One region of the Streptomyces sp. NPDC016845 genome, then DNA from elsewhere that is predicted to be linked to it. Evidence: riboswitches for the same ligand, from Rfam matches in the RefSeq annotation. Region 1 holds a riboswitch; each other region holds the start of a gene.
The links. A riboswitch is a leader RNA that binds a small molecule or an ion and turns the genes downstream of it on or off. The one in region 1 is predicted to bind thiamine pyrophosphate.

Region 1 (3,593 bases):
GGCGGGCACGTGCAGCGCCCGGTTCTCACCGCGGCGTACAGCGATCACCTGGCCCTCCTTCACCAGCTGGCGCACGCGCGTCACCTCGATGCCGAACCGCTCGGCGATGTCGGGAAGGGTGAGCCAGTCGGGGACGAGAGCATCGGTCTTTGCGTCAATCTCGGTCACAGGACAAGCCTGCCATCCCGGACTGACAGACGGAAAGCCGGACCGGGCTGACCAGGTGTTTCCCAAGCGTACGGCGGTCAGGCCACGGCGGACTTCAGCGGCCGGGCGGGGTCGGCGAGCAGCTCCGGGTCGAGCACGGTGCCGGCCTCGATGAGCTTGCGCCCCTGGGCGAGATCGCGGGGCTTGCCGACGGCCAGGACGGCGGCCAGGGCCCCTTCGCGCAGCCAGCACACCGACCAGGCCGCACCGGCCGGGTCCCCGCGCCACACGGTCCGGTCGGCGGCGCGGTGGTGCCCCGCGTACTGCACGAACCGCCCGAACTGCTCGGACCAGAAGTAGGGCACGGGGTCGTACACGGCCGGTGTCTCACCGATGATGTTCGCCGCGACGGTCCGGGGCCCTTGCAGGGCGTTGTCCCAGTGATGGACGAGGAGCCGCTCGCCGTAGCGCGCCGAGGGGAAGGACGAGCAGTCCCCGACGGCGTAGACATCGGCCACGGAGGTGCGCAACCCGGCGTCGGCGACGACTTCACGCTGCTCGCCCAGCTCGATGCCGGAACCGTCCAGCCAGCCGGTGGCGGGCCGGGCGCCGATGCCGACGACGACGGCCCCGGCGGGCAACCGCGTCCCGTCGTCCAGGGTCACGAACCCGGGCTCGACGTGCTCCACACGCGCGTGGGTGCGCAACTGTGCGCCCGCGTCGGCGTACCAGGCCGTCATCGGGGCGGCGACCTCGGCGGGCAGCGCCCCGGCCAGCGGCCGCTCGGCGGCCTCCACGACGGTGACACGGCAGCCGGCCTCGCGCGCGGCGGTGGCGAACTCGGCGCCGATCCACCCGGCGCCCACGACCACCACGTCGCGCTGCTCGGCGAGGACGGGCCGCAGCCGCTCGGCGTCGTCGAGGGTGCGCAGCAGATGGACACCGGGAACGGCGTCGGCGCCGGGCAGCCGCACGGGTTCGGCACCGGTGGCGACGACCAGGACGTCGTAGGACACGGGCCCGTCGACGGTGTCGAGCTCATGATCGCCGGGCCGCACACCGGTGGCCTCGCGCCCGAGCTCCACGGTCACGCCGAGAGCGGCGAAGTCGACGTCGAAGGCGGACCCGTCGGCCTTGCCGAGCAGGACGGCCTTGGAGAGCGGCGGCCGGTCGTAGGGCGGATGGGGTTCGGCGCCGATCAGCGTGACGGTGCCCGCGAAGCCCTGCTCGCGCAGGGCCACGGCGGTCTGCACGCCGGCCATCCCCGCGCCGACGATGACGACGTTGCGCCGCCCCTGAGGTGTCCCGTTGCCGCTCGGTTGCTCGCTCACCGGATCACCTTAGGCACCTGATCTTGCGTCGGTCAGCGGTGCGGGCCACTCCCGCGCCGTGACGTCCTGCACACGTGTCACTGGTTTAGCGATCAAGGCGCTGTCCGCACCGGCGGCCGTACTTACTGCGGACCGCGCCCACCGGTTAGGGTGGCCGCCGTAAAGCACTCGCGGGAGCCCGTACGCAGCGGGCTGAGAGGGAGGCTGGGGCGGCCTCCGACCGTACGAACCTGATCCGGGTCATGCCGGCGAAGGGAGGGGCTGGACGCCCATGTCGCGTATCCCCACCGAAGCCACCGACGTACTGGTCGTCGGGGGCGGCATCATCGGTCTCGTCACCGCGTGGCGGGCCGCTCAGCGCGGTCTGTCGGTCGCGGTCGTGGACCCCGGACCGGGCGGCGGGGCCGCCCGGGTGGCGGCCGGGATGCTGGCCGCGGTCACCGAACTGCACTACGGCGAGCAGACGCTGCTCGCCCTGAACGTCGAGTCGGCGCGCCGCTATCCGCGGTTCGCGGCGGAGCTGTCCGAGGCGAGCGGCCAGGACCTCGGCTACCGCGCGTGCGGCACCCTGGCGGTCGCCCTGGACGCGGACGACCGGGCGCACCTGCGCGAACTGCACGCGTTCCAGCTGAAGTCGGGCCTGGAGTCCGAGTGGCTGTCGGGCCGCGAGTGCCGCCGTCTGGAGCCGATGCTCGCGCCGGGCGTGCGCGGGGGCCTGCGGGTCGACGGCGACCACCAGATCGACCCGAGAAGGCTCGCGAGCGCCCTTGTGACGGCCTGCGAGCGCGCGGGCGTGGCCTTCCACCGCCAGAAGGCCGAACGCCTCTCAGTGATCCGTGACAGAGCGCGAGGCGTGACACTGACGGACGGCACCGCCCTGGCAGCCGACCGGACCGTGCTGGCGACCGGCAGCCACAGCGCCTCGCTGCCCGGCGTCCCGGAGGAGGTACGCCCGCCGGTCCGCCCGGTGAAGGGCCAGGTCCTGCGCCTGACGGTGCCGCCGCGGTACGCGCCGTTCCTCAGCCGCACGATCCGCGCGGTGGTCCGCGGCAACCACCTGTACCTGGTGCCGAGGGTCAACGGCGAACTGGTCGTGGGCGCCACCAGCGAGGAGCTCGGCTGGGACACGACGGTCACGGCGGGCGGCGTCTACGAACTCCTCCGCGACGCCCACGAGCTGGTTCCCGGCATCACGGAACTGCCGCTGACGGAGACCTGCGCGGGCCTGCGCCCCGGCTCCCCGGACAACGCCCCGCTCCTGGGCCCCACCACCTTGCCCGGCCTGCTCCTGGCGACGGGCCACTACCGCAACGGCGTACTGCTGACCCCGATCACGGGCGACGTGATGGCGCACGCCCTGACGACGGGTGAGCTCCCGCCGGAGGCGAGCCCCTTCGCCCCGGACCGTTTCCCGGCGGCGCCCGCCCCCGCCCCGGCCCCCTCGGAGCAGCCCGCATGAACGTGTCCCTCAACGGCGAGCCGCAAGCGATAGCGGCCGGAACCACCCTGGCGGCGCTCGTGGCGACGCTCACCACCGCACACTCCGGCGTGGCCGCCGCCCTGAACGAGACGGTCGTACCGCGCACCCAGTGGCCGGCGACAGAACTGAACGAGGGCGACCGCGTAGAGGTCCTCTCCGCAGTGCAAGGAGGCTGACATGGCGGACGACGCTTTCGTCATCGGAGACACCACCTACTCCTCCCGCCTGATCATGGGCACAGGAGGCGCCCCGAGCCTGGACATCCTGGAACGCGCGCTGACGGCGTCGGGCACGGAACTGACCACAGTGGCGATGCGCCGCGTGAGCGCGACAGCGCACAACTCGGTCCTCTCGGTCCTCAGGAACCTGAACATCCAGATCCTGCCGAACACAGCGGGCTGCTACACAGCGGGCGAGGCGGCTCTGACGGCCCGCCTGGCGCGCGAAGCCCTGGGCACAAGCCTGGTCAAACTGGAAGTGATCGCGGACGAACGAACCCTCCTCCCCGATCCGATAGAGACGCTGGAAGCCGCGGAAACCCTGGTGGACGACGGTTTCACGGTCCTCCCGTACACGAACGACGACCCGGTCCTGGCGCGCAGGCTGGAGGACGTGGGCTGCGCGGCGATCATGCC
Region 2 (3,593 bases), on a different contig from region 1:
TCAGGAAGGTCATTCCTGGCCAATCGACGGCAAATTGACGGGGTAGGCGATGCGCGAGTCGGTACAAGCAGTGCAAGCAGAGGTCATGATGAGCTTCCTCGTCTCCGAGGAGCTCTCGTTCCGTATCCCGGTGGAGCTCCAGTACGAGGCCGCCGATCCGTACGCGGTGCGGCTCACCTTCCATCTCCCCGGTGACGCCCCCGTGACCTGGGCGTTCGGCCGGGAACTCCTTGTCGACGGGGTCAACGGGGCGACCGGTGACGGCGATGTCCGGATCCTGCCCGTGGAGAACGCCGGAGGCGGCACCGACGAACTGCCGGTGGAGGTGCACATCCGGCTCCAAGTGGGCGGCGACCACGCGCTGTTCCGGGCCGGTGTCGCCCCCCTCATCGCGTTCCTCGACCGTACGGACAAGCTCGTCCCACTCGGCCAGGAACAGGCCCTGGGCGACTACGAGGCCGAACTCGACGAGGCGCTGGACCGGATCCTCGCCGAGGAGCAGAACGCGGGCTGAACGCTCGCCGGTCGACGACGTGATGTCTGTGCGGCGCGGTGCACCCGAGCCGTTCCGCGCTGCTCAGCGCTTGCGTCGTCGGCCCCCGCCGCCACGTCCCGGAGCAGTCCGCGCGGGCTTGCCGGGCATCGGACGGTCGGCGGAGACCACCAGCGCGGCCAGCGCGGTGGTCACCGGCACCGCCGCCACCAGGCCGATCGAACCGACGAGCGTGCGCACGATCTCCTCGGCGACCAGCTCACTGTTGGCCACGTCGACGACGCTGCTCTGCGCGATCGAGAACAGCAGGAGCAGCGGCAGCGCCGCGCCCGCGTACGCGAGGACCAGGGTGTTGACGACGGACGCGATGTGATCGCGGCCGATCCGGATGCCGGCCCGGTACAGGCCGCGCCAGCCCATCGTCGGATTGGCCTCGTGCAGCTCCCACACCGCCGACGTCTGTGTGACCGTCACGTCGTCCAGGACGCCGAGCGAACCGATGATGACTCCGGCGAGCAGCAGACCGCTCATGTCGATGTCCGGGTACAGGCCGTGGATCAGGCCGGTGTTGTCGTCCGTGTTGCCCGTCAGGGCGGCCCAGCCGATGAAGAGCGACCCCAACAGGCCGATGAGCAGCAGCGACACGAGAGTGCCCAGAACGGCGACCGACGTTCGGGCTGTCAGGCCGTGGCACGTGTAGAGCGCGATCAGCATGATCGCGCTGGCCCCGACGACCGCTACGACCAACGGGTTCGAGCCCTGGAGGATCGCCGGGAGGATGAACAGCGTCAGCACCAGGAAGCTGATTGTGAGCGCGACCAGTGCCATGACGCCGCGCATGCGGCCCACTGCCACGACGACCAAGGCGAAGATCCCGGCAAGGAGCGCCATAGGGATCTTGCGGTTCACATCGGTGACAGAGTACTGCAACTCCTCGGGGGCGTCCGGCGCATAGGCGACGATCACCTTCTGGCCCTCACGCAGCTGTCGTGGCGAGTCGGGCTGCACGATCTCCGTGAACGTACGGCCCTCGTCCTTGCCGGTGTCGACCCGGATCGTCGCCTTTTCGCAGGTACCGGCGTCCGCGCTCTGTGTCGGTGTACCCGACGGGTCCTGGGTGGAGGAACCCGTCGCGTTCACGGACTTGCAGTCCACCTTGTCGACCCGGGCGACTGTGGCCTGCTGCGTCTGCCGGTCGAAGCCGACGCCGGTGCGCTCGTGATCCGGGGCCCCTCCGGGCCACAGCACCACAAGGCCGACGACGACGGCCACGGAGAACGGCACCAGGATCGCCGCGATGACCTTGCGAAGGTGCTGCGAGACGGGTGCTGCGGGGCCATGACTGTGCGAGTGGCCATGCCCGCCCGGGCCGTGCCCGGACGCTGACGGGCCCTGCCCGAGCGGGGGTTGGGGCGGCGGGGGCGGAGGCTGCTGCGTCGAGGTCACCGCCCGATCATCGCAAGAACGACAGGGGCCCTCTGTTCAACGCGTCCGAAGTGACGCTAGCGTGGGGGCACCTTTGTACACGCGGGAGCTCGGAGCACCGGGCTGAGAGGGCGCTGACCTTCGTCCATGCGTGTTTCACGTGAAACAGCGTGAAACGCCGCCGACGAACACCGCTGCGTCGACCGCCGAACCTGTTACCGGGTAATGCCGGCGTAGGGAGTAGGTCTCATGACCACAACGGACGCACGCACGCCTGCCTCCAACGGCTCGGAGCCGGAGGCCGGGAAGTCCATCGGCTGGCACAAGGGATACATCAAGGGCTCGCGCCCCGACCTCAATGTGCCGGTCCGACAGGTGCATCTCACCAATGGCCAGGCCGTCACGCTGTACGACACCTCGGGCCCGTACACCGATCCGACCGTCGACACCGATGTGCGCAGGGGGCTCGCACCGCTCCGGGAGAACTGGATCATCGCCCGCGGCGACACCGAGGAGTACGCGGGCCGCCCCGCCCGCCCCGAGGACGACGGCATCAAGCACACCTCGCCCCGCGGCGGGCTGCGCAACCTCGACGCGGTCTTCCCGGGCCGCCCCCGTCAGCCGCGCCGCAGCAGGACCGGCGAGCCGGTGACCCAACTCGCGTACGCCCGACGAGGCGAGATCACTCCGGAGATGGAGTACGTCGCCATCCGGGAGAACGTCGCGCCCGAGGTGGTCCGCGAGGAGATCGCGGCGGGCCGCGCGGTCCTGCCCGCCAACGTGAACCACCCGGAGATCGAGCCGATGATCATCGGCAAGCGGTTCCTGGTGAAGGTCAACGCCAACATCGGCAACTCCGCCGTCACCTCGTCCATCGAGGAGGAGGTGGAGAAGATGACGTGGGCGACCCGCTGGGGCGCCGACACCGTCATGGACCTTTCCACCGGCCGCAACATCCACACCACGCGCGAGTGGGTCCTGCGCAACTCCCCCGTCCCCATTGGCACAGTGCCGCTCTACCAGGCCCTCGAAAAGGTCGACGGCAAGGCCGAGGAGCTTACCTGGGAGACCTACAAGGACACCGTCATCGAGCAGGCCGAGCAAGGCGTGGACTATATGACGGTCCACGCCGGCGTCCGGCTCCCGTACGTCCCGCTGACCGCCAACCGCAAGACCGGCATCGTCTCGCGCGGCGGCTCCATCATGGCCGCTTGGTGCCTTGCGCACCACAAGGAGAGCTTCCTCTACGAGCACTTCGAGGAGCTCTGCGAGATCCTCGCCGCGTACGACGTCACGTACTCGCTCGGCGACGGGCTGCGTCCCGGCTCCATCGCGGACGCCAACGACGAGGCCCAGTTCGCCGAGCTCAGGACGCTCGGAGAGCTGAACTCGATCGCCAAGCGGCACGGCGTGCAAACCATGATCGAGGGCCCGGGCCACGTCCCGATGCACAAGATCAAGGAGAACATCGACCTTCAGCAGGAGATCTGCGAGGAGGCGCCGTTCTACACGCTCGGCCCGCTCACCACGGACGTCGCTCCGGCTTACGACCACATCACGTCCGGGATCGGCGCCGCGATGATCGCCTGGTGGGGCACGGCGATGCTCTGCTACGTCACGCCCAAGGAGCACCTCGGCCTGCCCAACCGCGACGACGTGAAGACCGGCGTCATCA
Region 3 (3,593 bases), on a different contig from region 1:
AGCACCCGTACGACGTCGAGGCCGTCGGTCCGCGGCATCATCACATCGAGGACGAGGAGGTCGGGCTCCCTGAGCCGGACCTCCTCGATGGCCTGCCGCCCGTCCCGTACGACGGTGACGGCGTGGCCCTCACGCTCCAGGTAGCGGCGGACCAGTTCGGCCTGTTTCTCGTCGTCTTCGGCGACCATGACGTTTGCGCACACCCCGCAGATCGTAGGCGAGGGAGACGAACAGGCGTCCGGTCAGGCTCGGCGCAGCCGGAACGGGGCGTACACGAGCAGCGCCGTGCCGAACGCCACGTAGTAGCCGAGGTCCGCCCCGTGCAGCGCCTCGGCGGCCGGGCCGACGTACAGCGACGTGTTCATGAACGGGACCGTGGCGGCGAACGCGGCGAGGAAGGCGACCAGAGCGGGAAGGAACGGCTGCCGCCTCGACTCCTCCTCCGCGAGATCGACCGGGGCGCCGCCACGCGCGCGGGCGCGGGCGCGCCAGTCGACGAGGACGACCGCGACGAAGCCGGGGATCCAGTAGCCCACGAACAGGAGGACGTTCTGGAAGCGGGCGGCGGTGTCGGCGGCGTGCATCCACAGCACCAGGGGGAAGCCGAGCAGCGCGGCGAGGGCGGCGGCGAGCGGGCGGGGCAGGCGGGCGCCGATGGTCTGGAGGGCGAGCGAGCCGCTGTAGTCGTTCATGGCGTTGCTGCACAGCGCGGCGAGCGCCACGGCCAGGAGCCCGACCGAGCCCGGCACTCCGCCGCCGAGCAGGGTGTCGACGCCCTGCGCGGTCTGGTCGGTGAAGACGGAGGCGCCCCAGAGCCCGAGCGCCTGCACGGCCGTGAAGGAGACGACGACGCCGGCGAGCGTGGACCAGAACATACGGACCGGAGAGGTGGTGCGCGGCAGGTAGCGGCTGAAGTCGCCGGCGTACGGCGCCCAGGAGATGGCGAGGCTCAGCGCGATGGTGGTGGTCAGCGCGAACGCGCCCGCGCGGTCGGCCCCGTGCGCGCTGCCGTGGCCCGCCGGGGTGACGCCGGCGTCCGCGAGACGCAGCGCCAGGGCGCAGAAGGCGACCGCGAGAACGGCCGTCATCCACTGTTGCAGGCGGTGGATCGCCTCGTAGCCGAGCGCGCCGAACGCGCCCTGCGCGGCCATCATCACGAGCGCCCCGAGCCAGAACGGCCAGCCGCAGAGCCGGGCGAGCGCGTCGCCGCCGAACAGTCCGATGAGCGCGTCCCAGGCGATGGAGGACAGCCACTGCAGGGCGCCGGGGACGACGACGCTCCGGCCGAACGCGAGCCTGGCGAGCGGCAGTTGACCGGCGCCGGTGGCGCTCCCCCACGTACCCAGGTACGCGGTCGGCACGGCGCCGAGCACGGTGCCGAGGACGACGGCGGCGAGCGCGGTGGCGAAGTCGAGGCCGAGCGCGATGCCCACGGTGCCGGTGAAGACGCCGCTCATCGTCAGGTTGGGCGCGAACCACACGGTGAACAGCCGTCCGGCGCCGCCGTACCGGTGGCTCTCGGGGACGGGGGCGATGCCCCGCGACTCGGGCCGCCAGTCCCCGGGCGCGGCGGGCATCCGCCCGTCGAAGGCGGACGCGTGCGGCGGTGCGGAAGCGTGCGCGTCCGTGGGAGCGTGCGCATCCTTGGAAACATGCGGCATCGACATCGCTGACATCCCTCCGCCAGTGCTAACTGGTTCAGGTTCTACGGGTGTGATCTCAGCCCCGTCATGGCGCGGGGCACCCCGTGTCGGGCAGTACCGGAGCGCACAATACCCTGTCGCCCATGAGGACCATCGGCCTGATCGGCGGCATGAGCTGGGAGTCCACGGCCGAGTACTACCGGCTGCTCAACGAGCTGACGCGGGAGCGGCTCGGCGGACTGCACTCGGCGCGGATCGTGCTGTACTCCGTGGACTTCGCGGAGATCGAGCGGTTGCAGGTCGCGGGCGACTGGGCGGAGGCCGGCCGCGTCCTGGGCGCGGCGGCCCGGAGCCTGGAGGCGGCCGGCGCCGACCTGCTGCTCATCTGCACCAACACGATGCACAAGGTCGCCGACGAGGTGCAGGCGGTCACCTCCGTTCCGCTGCTGCACCTCGCCGACGCGACGGCGGACGCGGTGCGCGCGGCGGGCGCGAAGCGGATCGGGCTGCTCGGCACCGCGTTCACGATGGAGCAGGACTTCTACCGCGGCCGCCTCGCGGGCCACGGCCTCGACGTGCTCGTCCCGGACGAGGCGGGCCGGGCGCTCGTGCACCGCGTGATCTACGAGGAGCTGTGCCTCGGCGTCGTCCGTGACGCCTCTCGCGCCGCGTACCAGGAGGTCATCGCCGGGCTCGTGGCCGCGGGCGCGGAGGGTGTCGTCCTGGGCTGTACGGAGATCGAGCTGCTGATCGGCGCGGAGGACAGCCCGGTCCCCGTCTTCCCGACGGCGCGGCTGCACGCGGAGGCGGCCGTGCGGGAGGCGCTGCGCGACGGTATGTCCTGAGCTCTCCGGCTCAGGGCGCCGGTTCTCCCAGCTCCTCCGGGGCCGCCGGGTGGAGAGCCTCGACGGCGTTGGTGACGGTGGCGTGGACGCCGCCCGTGAGCCGGTCCGCTCCGGCGGCGCGCAGCGCGGAGCGCGCGGCGGCGGTCGCCACGAGCGCGACGGAGCCGCCGTCCGGCGCCCTCTCCGCCTCCAGGCCCGTCTTGACGAACTGCCGCACCGCGCCGGCCGTGCAGCGCTCGACGCCCAGGAAGTCCACCGCGAAGAGCCGCTGCCCGGTGCGTGCCATGCGCGCGAGCAGACCGCACAGCCCGGCCGCCACCGCGTCGTCGAACGTCCCGGCGTCGTCGAACGCCCCGGCGACGTCGAACGCCCCGGCGACGTCGACGACCAGGACGTCACCGGCGGCCCACCGCGCCGGGAAGGTCACCCGCGCTCGCTCCATCTCGGTCCCTCGGTCCTCGGGCCGCGCATCGGCGGCGGCTCGTGTGCGGGGCGCCTACCCCGGCCCGCACACCGCACGCCCCCCATCATGCGGCGCACCGGAAGCTCCGGGACAGGCGCTTGCCGTGCCCGGTGCGGGGCAAGCGGCCGGAATGAGAGCAGCGACGAATCCCTCCGTCCGGCGCCTGGCGGCCGCGGCGATCGGCCTTGCGATGGTTCCCGCCCTCATGGGGTGCGGTGGAGACGACGGGGACGGTCGGGGGACGGCACCCGGTGCCGCGTCGGCCGCGTCCGGCCTCCGGCTGACGATCACCACGGACAACGGGGTGCGGCTGCGGCCCACCGACGGCGACGAGGTCGGCGTCGACCAGGCCGTCGCCCACCACTGGTCGCGCCACGACGGCGCCCGCGTCCTCGACCTGAACTGCCGCGACCAGGAGGGGTCCGGCCGGCCGTGTCCGCGCATGCCGGAGATCGACGTTCCCGCGGGCATCGCCGTGACCGTCACCGCCCGCAACGCCGGTATCGACGCCGCGGGCCTGAGCGGCCCTCTCGACCTGACCACCGTCAACGGTGATGTCACGGTGGCCGATTCCGGCGCGGACGACGCGTCACTGCGCCTCGTGACCCGCAACGGCTCGGTGCACACCACGTCCGTACGCGC
Region 4 (3,593 bases), on a different contig from region 1:
GGTGGTGTCGAGCCGCACACCCCACAGCTCGTCGAGGAGCCCGCCCCGCCCGACCAGGGCCAGGAACGCCGTCCCGACGACGACGGTCGGCAGCACGAACGGCACGGTGACGATCGCCCGCAGCACCTGCTTGCCGGGGAAGTCGAGCCGCGCGAACACGTACGCGCCGGGCAACGCGATCAGCAACGTGAGAGCGGTCGACGCCAGCGCCTGCCACACCGTGAACCACAGGACGTGCCGGATGTCCGGCTCCCTCAGCACGTCCCCGATCCGCCCGAACTGCCAGGCACCGCCGACGAGCAGCCCGCGCCGGACGATGGCGACGACCGGATAGGCGAAGAAGACGGCGAAGAACACGACGGGCACGACCATGAGGCCGAGGCGCGCGGCGTCCCCGGAGGGACGAACGCGGGATGCCGTCCGGGCTTTCGCCGGTGCGGCTACTTCCTTACGAGGGAGGTCCACGACTTGACCCAGCTGTCACGGTTGTCGGCGATCTTGCGCGGGCTGAGGGTCTCGGGGTCGTCGACGCGCACGGCGTACTTGGTGTAGTCGGCGGGCGCGGTGGCGTCCTCGGTCACCGGGTCGACGAACATGTTGAGCGGCATGTCCTGCTGGAACTCCTTCGAGATGAGGAAGTCGAGCAGCGCCTGACCGCCCTTCTCGTTCTTCGCCCCGTCGAGCAGCCCGGCGAACTCGACCTGCCGGAAGCACGTCCCGGTGGCGACGCCGACCGGTGACGTCTTCGGCTGCGGGTCGGCGTAGATCGCCTCGGCGGGCGGCGAGGACGCGTACGACACGACGAGCGGCCGGTCGCCACCGGCCTTCTTGCCGCCGGCGCTGCCGCTGAACTCCTCGTTGTACGCCTGGTCCCAGCCGTCGACGACCTTCACCCCGTTGGCCACGAGCTTCTTCCAGTAGCCCTGCCAGCCGTCGTCGCCGTACCGCGCGGCGGACCCGAGCACGAAGCCGAGACCGGGCGAGGAGGTGGCCGCGTTCTCGGTGACGAGCAGGTTCCTGTACGCGGGCTCGGCGAGATCGGCGAAGGAGGAGGGTGGCGTCAGCTTGTGCTGCTCGAAGTACTTCTTGTCGTAGTTGACGCAGATGTCGCCGGTGTCGACGGGCGTGACGCGATGCTTCCCGGCGTCGAGCTGATAGGCCTTCTTCACCTTGTCGAGGCCCTTGGCCTCGTAGGACGCGAAGACGTCATTGTCGAGCGCCCGGGACAGCAGGGTGTTGTCGACGCCGAAGAAGACGTCGCCCTGCGGATTGCCCTTGGACAGGATCGCCTTGTTGACGGCCTGCCCGGCGTCACCGTCCTCCAGGACCTTCACCTTGTACCCGGACTCCTTCTCGAAGTCCTTCAGTACGTTCTTGGAGACGGCCCAGGAGTCATGGCTGACGAGGGTGACGGTCCTGGAGTCACCGGAGCCGCCGTCGCCGGACGACCCGCAGGCGGCGAGGGCGACGAGGCCGACGCCGACGGCCATGGCCAGGCACGTCTTCTTGCTGATGGTGCTCATTCGAATTCCTCCTGGAATGACCAGGAGAAGACGCGGCCCTGCCCGGAGCCTTCGCAGGTCTCCGAGCAGGGCGCAACAGCATGAGTGATGACCGAACTTCCTACCCGGAATGACCCGGGCGAGGTTCAGAGGGTCTGCGGCCTGCGGTATGGAACCGGTGCCGCACTCTCAGCGCTGTGGCGCTCCCCTGTCGGAATATGCAGATGTGGTTGGTACCGCTCGGCCCAGGCTACCGCTCGGTCGCGGCGAGCTGACCGCACGCCCCGTCGATCTCCTGGCCACGGGTGTCCCGGACGGTGACGGGCACCCCGTGCGCCGCGATCGCCTCGACGAACGCCTTCTCGTCCTCGGGCCGCGACGCGGTCCACTTCGACCCCGGCGTCGGGTTCAGCGGAATGAGATTGACGTGCACCGGCTTGCCCCGCAGCAGCCGGCCGAGCCGGTCACCGCGCCAGGCCTGGTCGTTGATGTCACGGATGAGCGCGTACTCGATCGACAGCCGGCGCCCCGACTTGGCGGCGTACTCCCATCCGGCGTCGAGGACCTCACGCACCTTCCACCGGGTGTTGACCGGTACGAGGGTGTCGCGCAGCTCGTCGTCGGGCGCGTGCAGCGAGATGGCGAGGCGGCACTTGAAGCCCTCGTCGGCGAACCGGTTGATCGCCGGGACGAGCCCGACGGTCGACACGGTGATGCCGCGCTGGGAGAGCCCGAGCCCGTCCGGCTCGGGGTCGGTCAGGGCGCGGATGGCGCCGACGACCCGCTTGTAGTTGGCGAGCGGCTCGCCCATCCCCATGAAGACGATGTTGCTGAGCCGGGCCGGCCCGCCGGGGATCTCCCCGTCCCTGAGCGCCCGCATCCCGTCCACGATCTGGTGCACGATCTCACCGGTCGACAGGTTCCGGTCGAGCCCGGCCTGTCCGGTGGCGCAGAACGGGCAGTTCATCCCGCAGCCGGCTTGCGACGAGATGCACATGGTGACCCGGTCCGGGTAGCGCATGAGCACCGACTCGACGAGCGTCCCGTCGAACAGCCGCCACAGCGTCTTGCGGGTGGTGTCCTGGTCGGTCGACAGGTGCCGCACGACGCTCATCAGCTCGGGCAGCAGCGCCTCCCGCAGCTTCTCGCGCGAACCGGCGGGGATGTCGGTCCACTCCGCGGGGTCGTGCGCGTACCGCGCGAAGTAGTGCTGCGACAGCTGCTTGGCGCGAAACGGCTTCTCACCGATCGCGGCAACAGCCTCCTTCCGCTCAGCGGGCGAAAGGTCGGCGAGGTGCCGCGGCGGCTTCTTGGCTCCGCGGGGGGCGACGAAAGTGAGTTCTCCGGGCTTAGGCATGGCTCTACCAGTGTCGCAGACGGATGGGCGTGACCTGGGGTCGTCGGGTAGGACCCCTGTCACTGTTGGTCGCCGCTGGTCGCTGTCGAGCGGCCTCGGACGGCCCAGAGACGGCCCGAGAGGACAGATCGAACAGCTATATCCAGCGGGGACGCGCCCACCTCACTCCAGCATCGCCACCACCTGTCACAAGTTAGTTACCTGATCTACTATCTATGCAGACTGCCCACATAAACACATTTCAGCACTTCGGTCACCCCACACAGGAATTCGGACACGCGGAGCACGATGTGGCTAGATGGCGGCGACAGCGCCGAACCGCAAGGCAGAGCGCAAGAACAGAGCGGACCTCAAAGCGCTTTGACGAACTGGAAGTTCTTCGTAATAAAGCAACTCGACGCTCAAGCGCCCTAGCTAACATCCCGGCCTACGCAGGTGCAGCCGTCGTGCTTCTCGTGATCGTGAAGATAGCAATTGTGTCGCATGGCGTTCCATCAACCATGCTGGAGCTAATATCCGCCGCTGGGCCCGTCCAAGTTTTCGTCGGCACGATCATATTGTTACTGCCTTTTTCTGGCATCATTGTCATATACGCCAACGACGAGGTTTACAGGCGACCTGGAATGTCGGAGGTGGCAAAAAATGAGATACGCCTCGGGGTGTACCTTACGATCTTTGTTCTTTCGTACCTTCTCGTATGGTACTGGGTCGTCTTGGTGGTAATCGTTCTAGCC

Region 2: it holds a riboswitch for thiamine pyrophosphate, as region 1 does, so the genes downstream of both, thiC (phosphomethylpyrimidine synthase ThiC) here and thiO (glycine oxidase ThiO) in region 1, are expected to answer to the same signal.
Region 3: it holds a riboswitch for thiamine pyrophosphate, as region 1 does, so the genes downstream of both, ACH4RC_RS31245 (purine-cytosine permease family protein) here and thiO (glycine oxidase ThiO) in region 1, are expected to answer to the same signal.
Region 4: it holds a riboswitch for thiamine pyrophosphate, as region 1 does, so the genes downstream of both, ACH4RC_RS32320 (thiamine ABC transporter substrate binding subunit) here and thiO (glycine oxidase ThiO) in region 1, are expected to answer to the same signal.

The regions. Positions count from the first base shown of each region.
Region 1 covers NZ_JBIRPI010000002.1:547,589-551,181, reverse strand. The annotation lists gene ACH4RC_RS08590 (Rv2175c family DNA-binding protein) at 1-168, opposite strand, end outside; gene ACH4RC_RS08585 (NAD(P)/FAD-dependent oxidoreductase) at 246-1,478, opposite strand; TPP riboswitch at 1,639-1,752, shown strand; gene thiO (glycine oxidase ThiO) at 1,750-2,937, shown strand; gene thiS (sulfur carrier protein ThiS) at 2,934-3,134, shown strand; gene ACH4RC_RS08570 (thiazole synthase) at 3,136-3,593, shown strand, end outside.
Region 2 covers NZ_JBIRPI010000005.1:455,560-459,152, forward strand. The annotation lists gene ACH4RC_RS17965 (SsgA family sporulation/cell division regulator) at 50-514, shown strand; gene ACH4RC_RS17970 (YibE/F family protein) at 578-1,939, opposite strand; TPP riboswitch at 2,011-2,175, shown strand; gene thiC (phosphomethylpyrimidine synthase ThiC) at 2,168-3,593, shown strand, end outside.
Region 3 covers NZ_JBIRPI010000018.1:71,688-75,280, reverse strand. The annotation lists gene ACH4RC_RS31250 (response regulator transcription factor) at 1-188, opposite strand, end outside; gene ACH4RC_RS31245 (purine-cytosine permease family protein) at 243-1,661, opposite strand; TPP riboswitch at 1,659-1,758, opposite strand; gene ACH4RC_RS31240 (aspartate/glutamate racemase family protein) at 1,787-2,488, shown strand; gene ACH4RC_RS31235 (hypothetical protein) at 2,499-2,915, opposite strand; gene ACH4RC_RS31230 (DUF4097 family beta strand repeat-containing protein) at 3,082-3,593, shown strand, end outside.
Region 4 covers NZ_JBIRPI010000019.1:108,287-111,879, reverse strand. The annotation lists gene ACH4RC_RS32325 (ABC transporter permease) at 1-465, opposite strand, end outside; gene ACH4RC_RS32320 (thiamine ABC transporter substrate binding subunit) at 441-1,523, opposite strand; TPP riboswitch at 1,603-1,722, opposite strand; gene rlmN (23S rRNA (adenine(2503)-C(2))-methyltransferase RlmN) at 1,753-2,859, opposite strand; gene ACH4RC_RS32310 (hypothetical protein) at 3,306-3,593, shown strand, end outside.